Regions from separate parts of the Sulfobacillus sp. hq2 genome, predicted to be linked through region 4. Evidence: riboswitches for the same ligand, from Rfam matches in the RefSeq annotation. Region 4 holds a riboswitch; each other region holds the start of a gene.
What was found. A riboswitch is a leader RNA that binds a small molecule or an ion and turns the genes downstream of it on or off. The one in region 4 is predicted to bind S-adenosylmethionine.
Positions count from the first base shown of each region.

Region 1 (3,002 bases), on a different contig from region 4:
GAGGAGCGAATGCCAAATTTTGCAAAAACATCTACCAATAAGCGATAGGTCCCCCCATAGGCATCGTCAGTGACAATCACATGATCGCCTTGGTGGAGCATGTGCACCAAAGCCGTGAGAGCAGCCATGCCGCTTCCATATAAAAGAGCGCCAGCACCTCCATCAAGACGGTTGATAGCCTCTTGCGCGCTGTGGCGGGTTGGGTTTTCGGTCCGGCTATAGTCGTATTGGCCAAGGTTCTCACCCGGATGCTGATACGTCACCGTTTGATAAATCGGGGTGCTAACAGATCCATATGCGAGATCTTGTCCGACGCCGCAGTGAGCAGCAAGAGTTTCAGGATGCCACTGAGGGCTCCTCATATGATGCACAAAAATCGTCCTTTCTGGGGCAATATCAGCCGATCAAGAAGTGAGAAAACGATCCAAAATATCACGGGCATTTTCATGGCGACGGCTTTCTTCCAATAAATAATTGAGCACGTCACGTAGCCAGGCGTCTAAGGGAATACGGTCCGTCTTTAATACGACGTCGTGCACGATCTTTTGCCGTTCGGGAAGCAGTTGACCGCCCTTGGCACTAAGTTGGTAGCGTACATTGTCAAAGGTTAGGGTGATCGACTTAATGGATGACGTTTTGGAGAAGAGGCCCGACTGACGAACCACCCGCACGTTTTCGGGCAACGACGCCTCCAGCTTATGCGCCAAGACGGTCATAAGCATTGGGACGTCATGGCGGACATCCTCCAGTCCAGCCGCGAGAATCTCAAAAGACATTCCCGCATTATCATCCATGTGGCACGCCTTCTTTCTCCTGCGCTGTCGGTTCACTAATGCGCATGGCCTAAGTATTGTGGACAGGTAGTCCCGCAATCATCACTCCTATTTTCAGCGAAGATGGGGCTGTGTGCAAGGCACGAAACTCCTAGACGGAGGATTTTTGTATAGAAAGAATGGGCGAGAGGTAGGGGAAGGAGAGCAAGAGCTCCCGCCGCATTAAGGGCAGCGGGAGTCGCTTAATGGAAGACGTGATGCCACAAGGTCAAGGCCGTGTGGCTGATTTGCATAGCAGCAAAGGTTAAAAAGGAGCCTAATATGGCGCGGACTCCTTGCCATGACTCGAGACTGCGCTGGGCATCCCCTAAGGTGTGGATGAAAAAATTCAACTGCCATAACAAGACAGAGCCGAGAACGGCAACAATGACGACGAACCAACGGAACACATGGCGGCGGCGAGCTGGTTTAGAGTCGGAATCCAGCACGCTGTGGCGCCGTTCTTTGGATAAAGACGAGCCCGATGACGACATGGTGCCACCTCCTATGGATACTCTATCATCCATACCAAAAAATGGCAATTATATTATTTTATGCAATGTCTCTTGACCATTTCGCGACGCCATGGTATTTTGCTTACAATTCAATAAGATTTACTTCTTATCCAGAGTGGTGGAGGGACTGGCCCGATGAAACCCGGCAACCCCCATAGGGTGGGTGCCAATTCCGGAAGAATACGGATTCGTATTCTTTAAGATGAGAAGAGCTAACGCCTCTTCTCTAAGTAGGCGTTTTTTTATGGTTGGATGTGCCGGGCTCTGTCTGGTCCACGCCACGCGTCCAGCTTCATTTCCTCAACGACTTTGATGCCGGTGAGATCAGAACAGGGGAGAAATTATATAATGAAGACAACGATTATGGGGTCTTATCCGAAAATTCCGGCGGGTCCGGGGCCGAGTGTCCGGACTGCTATTCAACGTTTCGAAAAAGGGCAAATCTCGCCGGAGCAACTGTACTCGACCTATGAAAGTGTTGTAAAACGGGTCGTGGACTTAGCCGCTGATGCACAGTGTGATAGGACCACAGATGGCCAGATCCGCTGGTACGATCTCTTTGATCCCGTCGTTCGGGACTTGGATAATGTGTACAGTGCGGGTCTACTGCGGCTGTTTGACAACAACTTTTACGTACGTCATCCGGTCGTCACAGGTCGCCTACAATATCAAGGGGGAACGCTAGCGGCATGGAGTCGCGAAGCGGCCTCTTTATCTCGTATTCCCGTGACAATTGTCCTTCCGGGCCTCTTTACCTTTTTATCTATGGTGGAAGACAAAAATTACCACAATGAGGAAACGCTATTAAGTGACTTGGTTGATGTCATGCGGTTGACCGTCCGTCACCTCGCTGATACGGGTATTGTTGAGGTGCAGTGGGATGAGCCGGCGCTGGCGCGCTATGCGGATCGTTGGCCCACAGCGTTCGTTCAAGAAGCGTACCAGAAGCTCCTAGCGTTGGAAGGACCACTGGAGCAGTCGTTAGCTCTGTATTGGGGACCCTCGTCACCGTGGCTGGACACGTTGGCAGCATTACCCTTTGCGCGGCTATCTTTTGATGCCGTAAGCGAACCGGCCATTCTTGATCGCCTGGCGTCTCACACCCTGCCTGCTTCAGTGGGCGTGGGAATCATTGATGGGCGCAATGTGAGAATGGAAGATGCTCATCAGGTGGTCGACATCTTGGAACCGGTATTGCGTCGCCAAGGTTCTGATCGGGTTTGGGTACACCCCAACTGTGGATTGGAATTTTTGCCTCCTGACCGGGCGGCGGCGAAAGTACGTCTTTTACAGGACCTCAAAACCCTGATCAACGGTTAACCGACAGAAAGGACAAACAACCCAATGGCCAAATATTTACAGACCACTAGTGTGGGCAGTTTTCCCAAGCCTCCGGAACTTATGGCTGCGCGTGCGCGTTTTCGCCGCGGTGAGATTTCGCGCGAACAGTTGCAACAAGCGGAAGAGGCCGCGACGAAAAAAGTCATGGATTTGCAAGAAGAACTGGGCATCGATATTTTTGTGCATGGCGAGATGGAGCGAGGCGATATGGTCGCTTATTTCGCGGAGAATTGGCAAGGGTTTTCGGAGTCATTGCCGGTTCGGTCATACGGCAACCGCTATTATCACAAACCCATCGTCGAAGGCACTGTGGCCTTGGGAGATGCAGCGGGGC
Region 1 covers NZ_NWUL01000048.1:120,008-123,009, reverse strand. The annotation lists gene CO251_RS16425 (PLP-dependent aspartate aminotransferase family protein) at 1-362, opposite strand, end outside; gene CO251_RS16420 (hypothetical protein) at 405-794, opposite strand; gene CO251_RS16415 (hypothetical protein) at 1,016-1,306, opposite strand; SAM riboswitch class I at 1,431-1,536, shown strand; gene CO251_RS16410 (synthase) at 1,676-2,647, shown strand; gene CO251_RS16405 (methionine synthase) at 2,672-3,002, shown strand, end outside.
Region 1: linked by a shared signal. The riboswitch ahead of CO251_RS16410 (synthase) and the one ahead of CO251_RS00555 (O-acetylhomoserine aminocarboxypropyltransferase/cysteine synthase family protein) in region 4 are both predicted to bind S-adenosylmethionine.

Region 2 (3,002 bases), on a different contig from region 4:
GGGACAGCACGGGGAATGTCATTAAGACAGTGGGTCAACAAACTGGCGACGCAGAGTCACGTCACGGGTACGGTGCAACAAACCCAGGGCGCAGACTATCAAAAGGCCGATATCCATGCAACCATTGCCGGTTTCAAGACCGAACTGATCGCGGAACGTCTGGCCTCTGGCGCGACCTATCTCGTTATTGACCGGGTAGGCAGTCAAGGGTTTCATGGGTTAAGTGAAAGCACCGCTCTCGTGCGGCGCATCCTGGCCCCTTATGGCGCGGTTCATCTGTCCCTAACCTTGCAGGGGACCTTACCTCACCCTTTGACGGTGAGCCAGGAAGAATCCTTGGTTAATCAGGCCTTTCGTGCAGTCGGAGCATCGCGTGTCAACGGCATTCAAACCCCTCAGTACGTGTCGGTCGCGGGATACACGGCGTTCATTCATTCCCACGACTCTCTTCAGGGGCACGCGGTCAATTTGCAAGTGGCGACGAACTACAACACCTATTGGGACGAAGAGCAGGTTGATGTAGGTACGCCTTTGGTGACCGTGACTTATTGAGTGTGTTTGAACTACCAGTTCCTGGGCACACTGGAATTAAGAGGATATGAATATCCTCGGCGCAGCAGCGCATACGAAAGTGGAGGAACAGACACTATGGCGAATCGTCGTCTCACCATGTTCGGAATCATTGGGGGAGTCGCAGTAGTGGGGGGAGGCATTCTAACATTTGCACTGACACACCGGTCATCGCATACAGTGACCGTGCCGGTCGCGCATCACGTGCCCAGTGCGCGTGGACATCAAGCAGCTCAGGCTCCCGCCCTTAACGACACTACGGCCCCGTTGCTGATGCCGATTAACGGCACCGTGTCCAATCCCTTTGGATGGCAGTATTCGGGCGCCCTCAATGAGTGGTACTACAATCCGGGCATAACGGTTTCCGCAAAAGCGGGGACACCCGTGCATGCGGCTTGGGGTGGAGTGGTCACGCAAGTCGACAATGTCGATCATCAAGGACTGTCCGTGACTGTGAAGGATGGCAATGACTATGAAACGGTCTATGGACATTTGGGCAGCGCCAGTGTCAAGGCGGGTCAGATGATTAAGCAAGGACAAGTCGTAGGGAGTGTAGGGGGCAGCAGTATTTATAGCCGCCAACCGGGGTCTCACTTAGACTTCCAAGTATTTCACGGGTCTATGGCAACCAACCCGGAAGGTTTTATGCACCCTTCCTCGTGAACCCATGAAATGCCAGAGCAGGATTATTTGCTCTGGCATTTATTTTTTTGCGGCCCATATACTCTACCAAGTTCGGGGGGAGAAAGGGGCCGGAAATGTGAAGGACCATATCTGGCAGCGTGTTGTGGACATCGGAAATTATATTCTGAATAACGGCGCAACCGTTCGTGATACTGCAAAGGTTTTTGGCGTATCCAAAAGCACGGTCCACAAGGATGTCACCGAACGATTACCTAAAGTCAATCAAGCATTAGCCACAGAAGTGAAAAAAGTCCTAGAAGTGAATAAGGCCGAGCGTCATCTTCGGGGTGGAGAGGCAACCAGGCAGAAATTTCTAACGAACCGCCCGGTTTAGCCTATTTATAGGCCGGATGCCGGGGATGGGAGCTGGCACCATCCCCGGGGAGACCCGCTTAAACCACGTGTCGTGGATGTTGACAGCGTTTGGGGAAACGCTATATACTCGGGAAGACAATTGACCATGAAGCTCTTATCAAGAGCGGCGGAGGGACAGGCCCGATGAAGCCCGGCAACCGGCTACCCATGCCAAGGTGCCAATCCCGACCTCACTTACGGGGACGGATGAGAGAATACCAGCGTAGCGCCTCTTCTCTCGGAAGGGGTCTTTTTGTTTATTGTGGGAATTTGCAAGGAGGGCATGAGTTGGGGCACAATTTTCTGTTTACGTCTGAATCGGTTACGGAGGGGCATCCGGACAAAATTGCCGATCAAATTTCAGACGCCATATTAGACCGGATTCTCGCGGAGGATCCCGTTGCGCGCGTTGCCGCGGAAACGGTTGTTACGACCGGACTAGCATTAGTGGTCGGGGAAATTTCTACGGTGACGTACGTCGATATTCCTCGGGTGGTGCGAGACACCATCCGCAATATTGGGTATACCCGTGCCAAAATGGGATTTGATGCGGATACAGTATCGATTCTGACGTCGATTGACGAGCAATCGGCGGATATCGCCATGGGCGTCAACGAGGCATTGGAAGTGCGGCAAGGCTCAGCCGATGCTCGCGCCTTAATCGGGGCAGGAGACCAAGGCATGGTCTTTGGGTATGCTTGCAATGAAACCCCGGAGTTTATGCCAGCACCTATTTCGTTGGCTCATCAGCTGAGCTATCGACTGGCGCAGGTCCGCAAGACGGAAACCGTCCCATTTCTATGGCCTGATGGCAAAACCCAAGTGACTGTACGCTATGAGAACGCTAAGCCGATTGGTATTGATACGATTTTGGTGTCGACCCAGCATCATGCGTCTGCCACGCTTGAAATGGTTCAGGAAGCGGTCATCGAGGAAGTGATTCGGCCGGTGATTGCTCCGCACTGGGATCTCTCTAACACGCGGATATTGGTTAACCCAACCGGTCGGTTCGTGGTAGGGGGGCCCCATGGAGATTCAGGCTTAACAGGCCGGAAGATTATTGTCGATACCTATGGCGGTTATGCGAGGCATGGAGGTGGGGCATTTTCTGGCAAGGATCCCACGAAGGTCGACCGATCGGCATCGTATGCGGCAAGGTGGGTGGCTAAAAACTTGGTCGCGGCAGGATTGGCTGAGCGCGCCGAAATTCAAATTTCTTATGCGATTGGTGTCGCCGAACCTATATCGGTTATGGTAGATACCTTTGGAACCGGACGCTTAGAGGACGTGGCCCTAGCCAAAATTGTCCGCGAGGTTTTTGACCTGCGACCGCTCGGTATTATCGAAGATCTTGACCTGAGGAGGCCGATTTACCTTCAGACGGCAGCGTATGG
Region 2 covers NZ_NWUL01000045.1:19,074-22,075, reverse strand. The annotation lists gene CO251_RS12650 (YwmB family TATA-box binding protein) at 1-552, shown strand, start outside; gene CO251_RS12645 (M23 family metallopeptidase) at 649-1,233, shown strand; gene spoIIID (sporulation transcriptional regulator SpoIIID) at 1,331-1,588, shown strand; SAM riboswitch class I at 1,721-1,822, shown strand; gene metK (methionine adenosyltransferase) at 1,897-3,002, shown strand, end outside.
Region 2: linked by a shared signal. The riboswitch ahead of metK (methionine adenosyltransferase) and the one ahead of CO251_RS00555 (O-acetylhomoserine aminocarboxypropyltransferase/cysteine synthase family protein) in region 4 are both predicted to bind S-adenosylmethionine.

Region 3 (3,002 bases), on a different contig from region 4:
TGGCGGTCAATTTGATGTGCGGACTGGGGAGGCGAAGCATTTTCCCGCTTATGCTCCCATTCGCACCTACCCGGTAAAAGTTGAAGGTTCAGATCTCTTCATTGACATCGAAGGATAGCCAAAAAGCACAACCAGCTCGTGTCTGGTTGTGCTTTTTCATTAAGCCGATAACGTGGCAGCCTGAATCAAGTCACCGGCAATGTCTCCTGGGTCTTCTAGCCCTATAGAAATACGAATGGTTCCGTCTGTAATGCCCATTTGTGCCCGTTGCTCCGGAGTTTGGTTGCGGTGTGAAGCAATTAACGGATATAGGCACAAAGAGTAGACGTCCCCCACCGTCGTTGCCGAAGCAATGAGTTCTAGGCGGTCCATAAAACGAAATACACGGTCTTTTCCGCCCGACAATTCCAGTGTAACCACAGCACCGCCCATGTTAGGGAGCAGTCGCTGAGCCGTTGCGTACGTGGGATGATCTGCAAATAGTGGGTAATAAACGTGCGTAAAGAGACCAGACGCTTGGAGCTTTTGAGCTACCTGCAACGCATTTGCGCTTTGCTTTTCAAAGCGGACTCCTAATGTCCGCAGGCCTCGGTGGATAAGCCATGATTCAAAAGGACCTAAGACCGCCCCACGCAATTTGAGATATTGGTGCAAGCGCTCCTCATGTTGCTGGCGCCCTAAAACAACGCCCCCCATGGCATCGCCATGCCCTCCTAAATACTTGGTAGCACTATGAACCACCAGGTCAGCCCCGCACTCCGCAGGTCGGTACATCACGGGTGTAGCAAATGTATTATCCACAATGACCTGCGCGCCATGGCCATGCGCCAACCTTACCAGCTCTGGCACATCAAGCACTTTCAGAAGAGGGTTAGAAATGGTCTCGATTAGAACCGCTTTCGGCCGAACCTCGGCCAACATGGACACGAATACATCAGCGTCGGTAAACTCACCGACGGCAGTCTCAACGCCAAACTCAGCCCATAGGCTTGATAACAGACTTAATGAGGCCCCATAAATATCTTGGGAGACCAGAACACGATCGTGCGGTGCTAATCCCGTTGCGTAAAGAGCCGCATCAATAGCCGCCATACCAGAAGCTGTGGCAATACCGGTTTCGGCATGCTCCAACACCTTCATAGCCTCAACCAAAGCCGCTACATTGGGGTTCCCATGACGGGCGTAAGAAAAACCTTCGCGAGTTCCACCCATCAATTGATCTAGCTCTTCGCCTGATCGTGATCGATAACTCGTGGATGGATAAATCGGAAGAGCCGTAGGTTCTAAATTTCCAAAAAAATCGGTCCCAGCATGAACCAACCACGTATCACGTTCCCATTGCGGCATAGATGTCCGCCTCCTTTTCCATAAAAAAAAGCTCCCACCGAGGGAGGACGGACAACAACCCGTTCCCTCTCATCTCGAAAGACATTACGTCTTTCAGGAATTAGCACCCCAAGGGGTTGCCGGGCTTCATCGGGCCAGTCCCTCCGCCACTCTCGATAAGAGGCTAAGCAAGCTGACTTTATCATAAACTGATACGGCAATCAACGTCTTCCATCAATTATCTTCGCATCTAAGGCAATAAATGGCAGTTCTTGCTATTTCCAACAATGAATGCCATGATAGAAAGAAGGATTTCACATTAGGAAGAATGGGGCATTCATGGAATCAACCAATCCGCTTTTCCCGTGGAGTGATAGCGACCAGGAAATATGGCAAACCCATCGCGACGGACTGTATGCCATTCATACACAATTTGTTGGTCGTGCACTGACCGTTGCCGAGGCTCATGATGGAATGCGTACCATCATTGAAACTGTCACATGGGAACGCTTTACGCAAATGTTACAAGGGCACTTTCACACCCTCGCGCAAGATCCTAGGCTCGCTATATCATCCGAAACTAGTAGGCATATGGGGACAGCTCATATGCGTGCGCACATCAGCCCGTCTTGGTTTATCCGTCTCTTCAACGAATACTTCCCTGCCTACCATGAAATGCAGGAAAAGTGGGGTGATGGTCTGCCCCCCTTACGGTTAGTAAGGACCCGCTGGCTCTGGGACGTAGCTACAGCACTGGATAGTTATAATGATCTTCTCCACCACGAAATTGCCCAACAAAGCCAAAAGGTTGCTGACTTAATGGCTTATGCCTATCAAGACCCGCTGACGGGACTTCTAAACCGCCGAGGGCTGGAAGAGTTAATCGAACGACATGACCAATTGTATTCAAATATTCCAGGCCTCTTGATCCTTTTAGACTTAGACGGGTTCAAAGCGGTAAATGACCAGTTTGGGCATCCAGCTGGCGACCACTTTCTGCAACAAACGGCACAATCGTGGCGATCCCTCATCCGTTCGCATGACGGTCTCGCACGGATTGGTGGAGACGAATTTGGCCTATGGTTCACCTTTGCCGGACAACCCGAACAGGTGATATCCCATCTTCGACACATGGCTCAAGCCTTACCCTCTAAGACATTCCCGTTCGGTGTCTCGGGCGGCATTGCGCGCTATCCTGACGACGGCAGACGCTTTCAAGATCTCTATCGCCAAGCTGATAAAGCGCTATATCAATCGAAAAATCATGGCAAAGGATGCGTTTCTACTCTGTCGCCACCCCGCTTTTATCCCCTATCTAGTGCCTAAAACCGTATGGTGACAGATACCTTTTTATCAAATGCGCCTGATAGCTCCGCCGTTCAGGGCGGAGCTATCAGGCGCTGACCCCGCAAGGGTCAATCCGGGGTTTCCTGTTGTTCGATGTATTGCCGAATGATGGAGAGGGGTGCTCCACCAGCCGATCCCGCAAAATAACTCGGCGACCAGAGACTGCCGCCCCACAGCGCCCGCTCAATGCTCGGATAGTGCTTCTTACGTATCAATCGCGATGAGACGCCTTTGAGGCTATTCACCAGGCGAGAAATCGCGACCTTAGGCGGATAAGTGATGAGCAAATGCACATGGTCCCGCTCGCCGTCGAATGCCTCCAAGGTGGC
Region 3 covers NZ_NWUL01000031.1:213,019-216,020, reverse strand. The annotation lists gene CO251_RS07925 (non-heme iron oxygenase ferredoxin subunit) at 1-118, shown strand, start outside; gene CO251_RS07920 (PLP-dependent aspartate aminotransferase family protein) at 160-1,347, opposite strand; SAM riboswitch class I at 1,414-1,509, opposite strand; gene CO251_RS07915 (GGDEF domain-containing protein) at 1,666-2,652, shown strand; gene tnpA (IS200/IS605 family transposase) at 2,742-3,002, opposite strand, start outside.
Region 3: linked by a shared signal. The riboswitch ahead of CO251_RS07920 (PLP-dependent aspartate aminotransferase family protein) and the one ahead of CO251_RS00555 (O-acetylhomoserine aminocarboxypropyltransferase/cysteine synthase family protein) in region 4 are both predicted to bind S-adenosylmethionine.

Region 4 (3,002 bases):
ATGGGCCATTTATACCTTACGGAAAAAGCCGGAGGCTTTACAGCAGACGATCAATCCATGGTCGAACTATTTGCCCGACAAGCCGCAGCGGTCATTGCCAATGCCCGCTTTTATCAAGACCGTGAATCATTTGCGACGTTAAAAGAACGCGAACGCATTGGCCGAGATCTTCATGATGGCGTATTGCAGACGCTTTACGGCACGACTCTGTCCATTGATAACCTTGTAGACTCCGTCGAGACACTAGATCCGTTTGCGATTAAAGAGCTCATGCGCATCAGCGAAACGTTAAGCCTTCTCATGACCGACATTCGGTTCTTTATCCAAAGTCTCGAGTCGACATCCATTGACTTTAAAATTGCCCTGACGGACATGCTTAGGCGCCAAGGGCCAATGGATGACATTTCCATGGAATTTGATGATTCCCGGTATTTGGACTTACACCCCGAACGTATTCACGATTTGCTGTTAAGCATACAAGAAGCCGTCTCCAATGCGCGTAGCCATGGCCATGCTCATCACATATTGGTGCATTGGCATTCCACTGCGGAATCATACCAAGTGCAAATCATCGATGACGGCGAGGGCTTTGTTCCGCAGCCAGATGCCTCCCATACGCACTTCGGGGTACGGAACATGTCTAAGCGCATGGAGCGATGGCATGGGCACGTGGATATCCAAAGTCGATTGCATGAAGGTACAACTGTCACCCTTACCGCCCCCTGGCTATAATGAGGGGTAAGAACTCTTTATTTAAGGAGGGCACAAACAATGCCCGAGGATAATCCGATACGCGTTGCTATTGTCGATGATCATGAAGTCGTACGCATTGGTCTGCGCAATATGATTGAACGCCAGCCCGATATGGTTATGGCCCAAGAATGGGAAAGCGGCCAAGAGGCCATCGACCATATTCCAGGTAATGTTGATGTTGTGGTCCTAGACGTTCGTTTGCCGGATATCAATGGCATGGAAGTCTGCCGCAAGCTTAAAGATCAAGATCCCAATCTCCGCATTATTATGCTCACCTCATTTGGGAGCCAAGATTTGGTGGTTGACGCGGTGAATGCCGGGGCTTCAGGCTACCTCCTCAAGGAATCCCGCGGACGCGCTGTTATTGACGGCATCCGCACGGTCGCTCAAGGTGGCGCATTATTTGGCCCTGAAGTCACATCACAGTTGCTCGAGCGCCTTCGCAATCCTAAAGTCACTACCGATGCCGTGGAAACGCTCACTGCGCAGGAAAAGAAAGTCCTCGAACTCATTGCCCAAGGCCGAACCAACAAAGAGATTGGCCAACTAATTTTCTTGAGTGATAAAACGGTCAAGCATTATGTCAGCAACATTCTCAGTAAATTAGGATATACCAGGCGTTCCGAAGCGGCTGCCCATTTTGCCCGCTATAATGCACCCGAAACCAATGAGGAAAACTAACTAATCCATATTGACGAAATACCTGACATTCTTTATCCTGTTATTCAATTGAAAACCTCTTATGGAGAGTGGCGGAGGGACTGGCCCGATGATGCCCGGCAACCGGCCTTGATGGTTATGGTGCCAATTCCTGCAGCATATTGCTGAGAAATGAGAGGCCGACACCAGAAGAGCCGGCTCTTACTGGTGTTTTTTTATGCGTCACCTTGATAAGGAGGCTTTAAATTAATGGAAAAGCCAAACCATTGGCAATTCGAAACAACGGCTGTCCGGGGTGGATACACACCGGATGCGGCAACATCGGCCGTCGCGACCCCGATTTATCAAACGGTAGGTTATGCCTTTAAAGATTCCGAACACGCAGCCCGGCTCTTTAATCTTGAAGAACCTGGCAATATTTATACCCGTATCATGAATCCCACCACCGATATTCTGGAACAACGTCTAGCCGCGCTCGAAGGCGGCCAAGCGGCTGTCGCCTTTTCATCAGGCATGGCAGCTATTACGGCGGCCATTTTGAATCTCTGTCGAGCGGGTGATGACATTATTGCCTCGACGTCTTTATATGGAGGTACCTGGACACTCTTTACCTCCACGCTTAAGGATTTCGGCATCACTGTCCGGTTTGTGGCCGACAACGACCTTGCTGAGGCCGATGCCCTGATCACCGAGCACACGCGCGGTGTCTTCGTGGAGTCAATTGGCAATCCTCGGCTCAATGTGACCGATATCGCCGCGTGGGCAGATTTTGCGCATCGTCACCACGTGCCGCTTATCGTGGATAATACCTTTGCGACTCCATATTTAGAGCAGCCCATCGCATACGGGGCAGATATTGTCATCCATTCACTGACGAAATGGATTGGCGGACATGGCACCTCACTCGGCGGCATCGTCATTGACTCGGGCCGATTTAATTACAATGTACCAAAATTCCCTCTCTATTCGGAGCCTGATGCAAGCTACCACGGCATTGTGTTCGGCGAACAACCCAGCTCCTATGCCCTACGCTTGCGCGTGAAAACCCTGCGAGATACAGGCGCCGCATTAGCCCCTTTCAATGCGTTTTTGATTCTATTAGGGCTTGAAACATTGGCATTGCGCATGAAAGAAGCAAGCCAGTCTGCCGCATTCATTGCCGACCGCCTAGCCCATCATCCCCTCGTCAGTTGGGTCAATTATCCCGGCCTGCCAGCCGACCCCGCCCATTTGAACGCGCGCAAGTATTTACGGGAAAACCTCTTTGGTACCATGCTCAATTTCGGTGTCAAAGGTGGACGCGCACAAGCCGAGCAAGTCATGAATCATTTGCAGCTCTGGATTATTGTGGCCAACGTCGGCGATGCCCGGTCTATGGCCATTCACCCGGCATCGACAACCCATCAACAGTTAAGTCCGCAAGAACAAGAACTAGCGGGCGCCGGGGGTGACCTCATTCGGTTATCCGTAGGGCTGGAGAATGCTCACGACCTGTGGGCCGATTTGGAGCAAGCATTAAACGCGTCCACTCACGCCTAACTATTGTGGCCAGTGTGAACCTAAAACGCCCACACTGGCCCCTTTTGGGT
Region 4 covers NZ_NWUL01000008.1:58,328-61,329, reverse strand. The annotation lists gene CO251_RS00565 (GAF domain-containing sensor histidine kinase) at 1-732, shown strand, start outside; gene CO251_RS00560 (response regulator transcription factor) at 772-1,434, shown strand; SAM riboswitch class I at 1,491-1,591, shown strand; gene CO251_RS00555 (O-acetylhomoserine aminocarboxypropyltransferase/cysteine synthase family protein) at 1,663-2,952, shown strand; gene CO251_RS00550 (bifunctional 2-polyprenyl-6-hydroxyphenol methylase/3-demethylubiquinol 3-O-methyltransferase UbiG) at 3,002-3,002, opposite strand, start outside.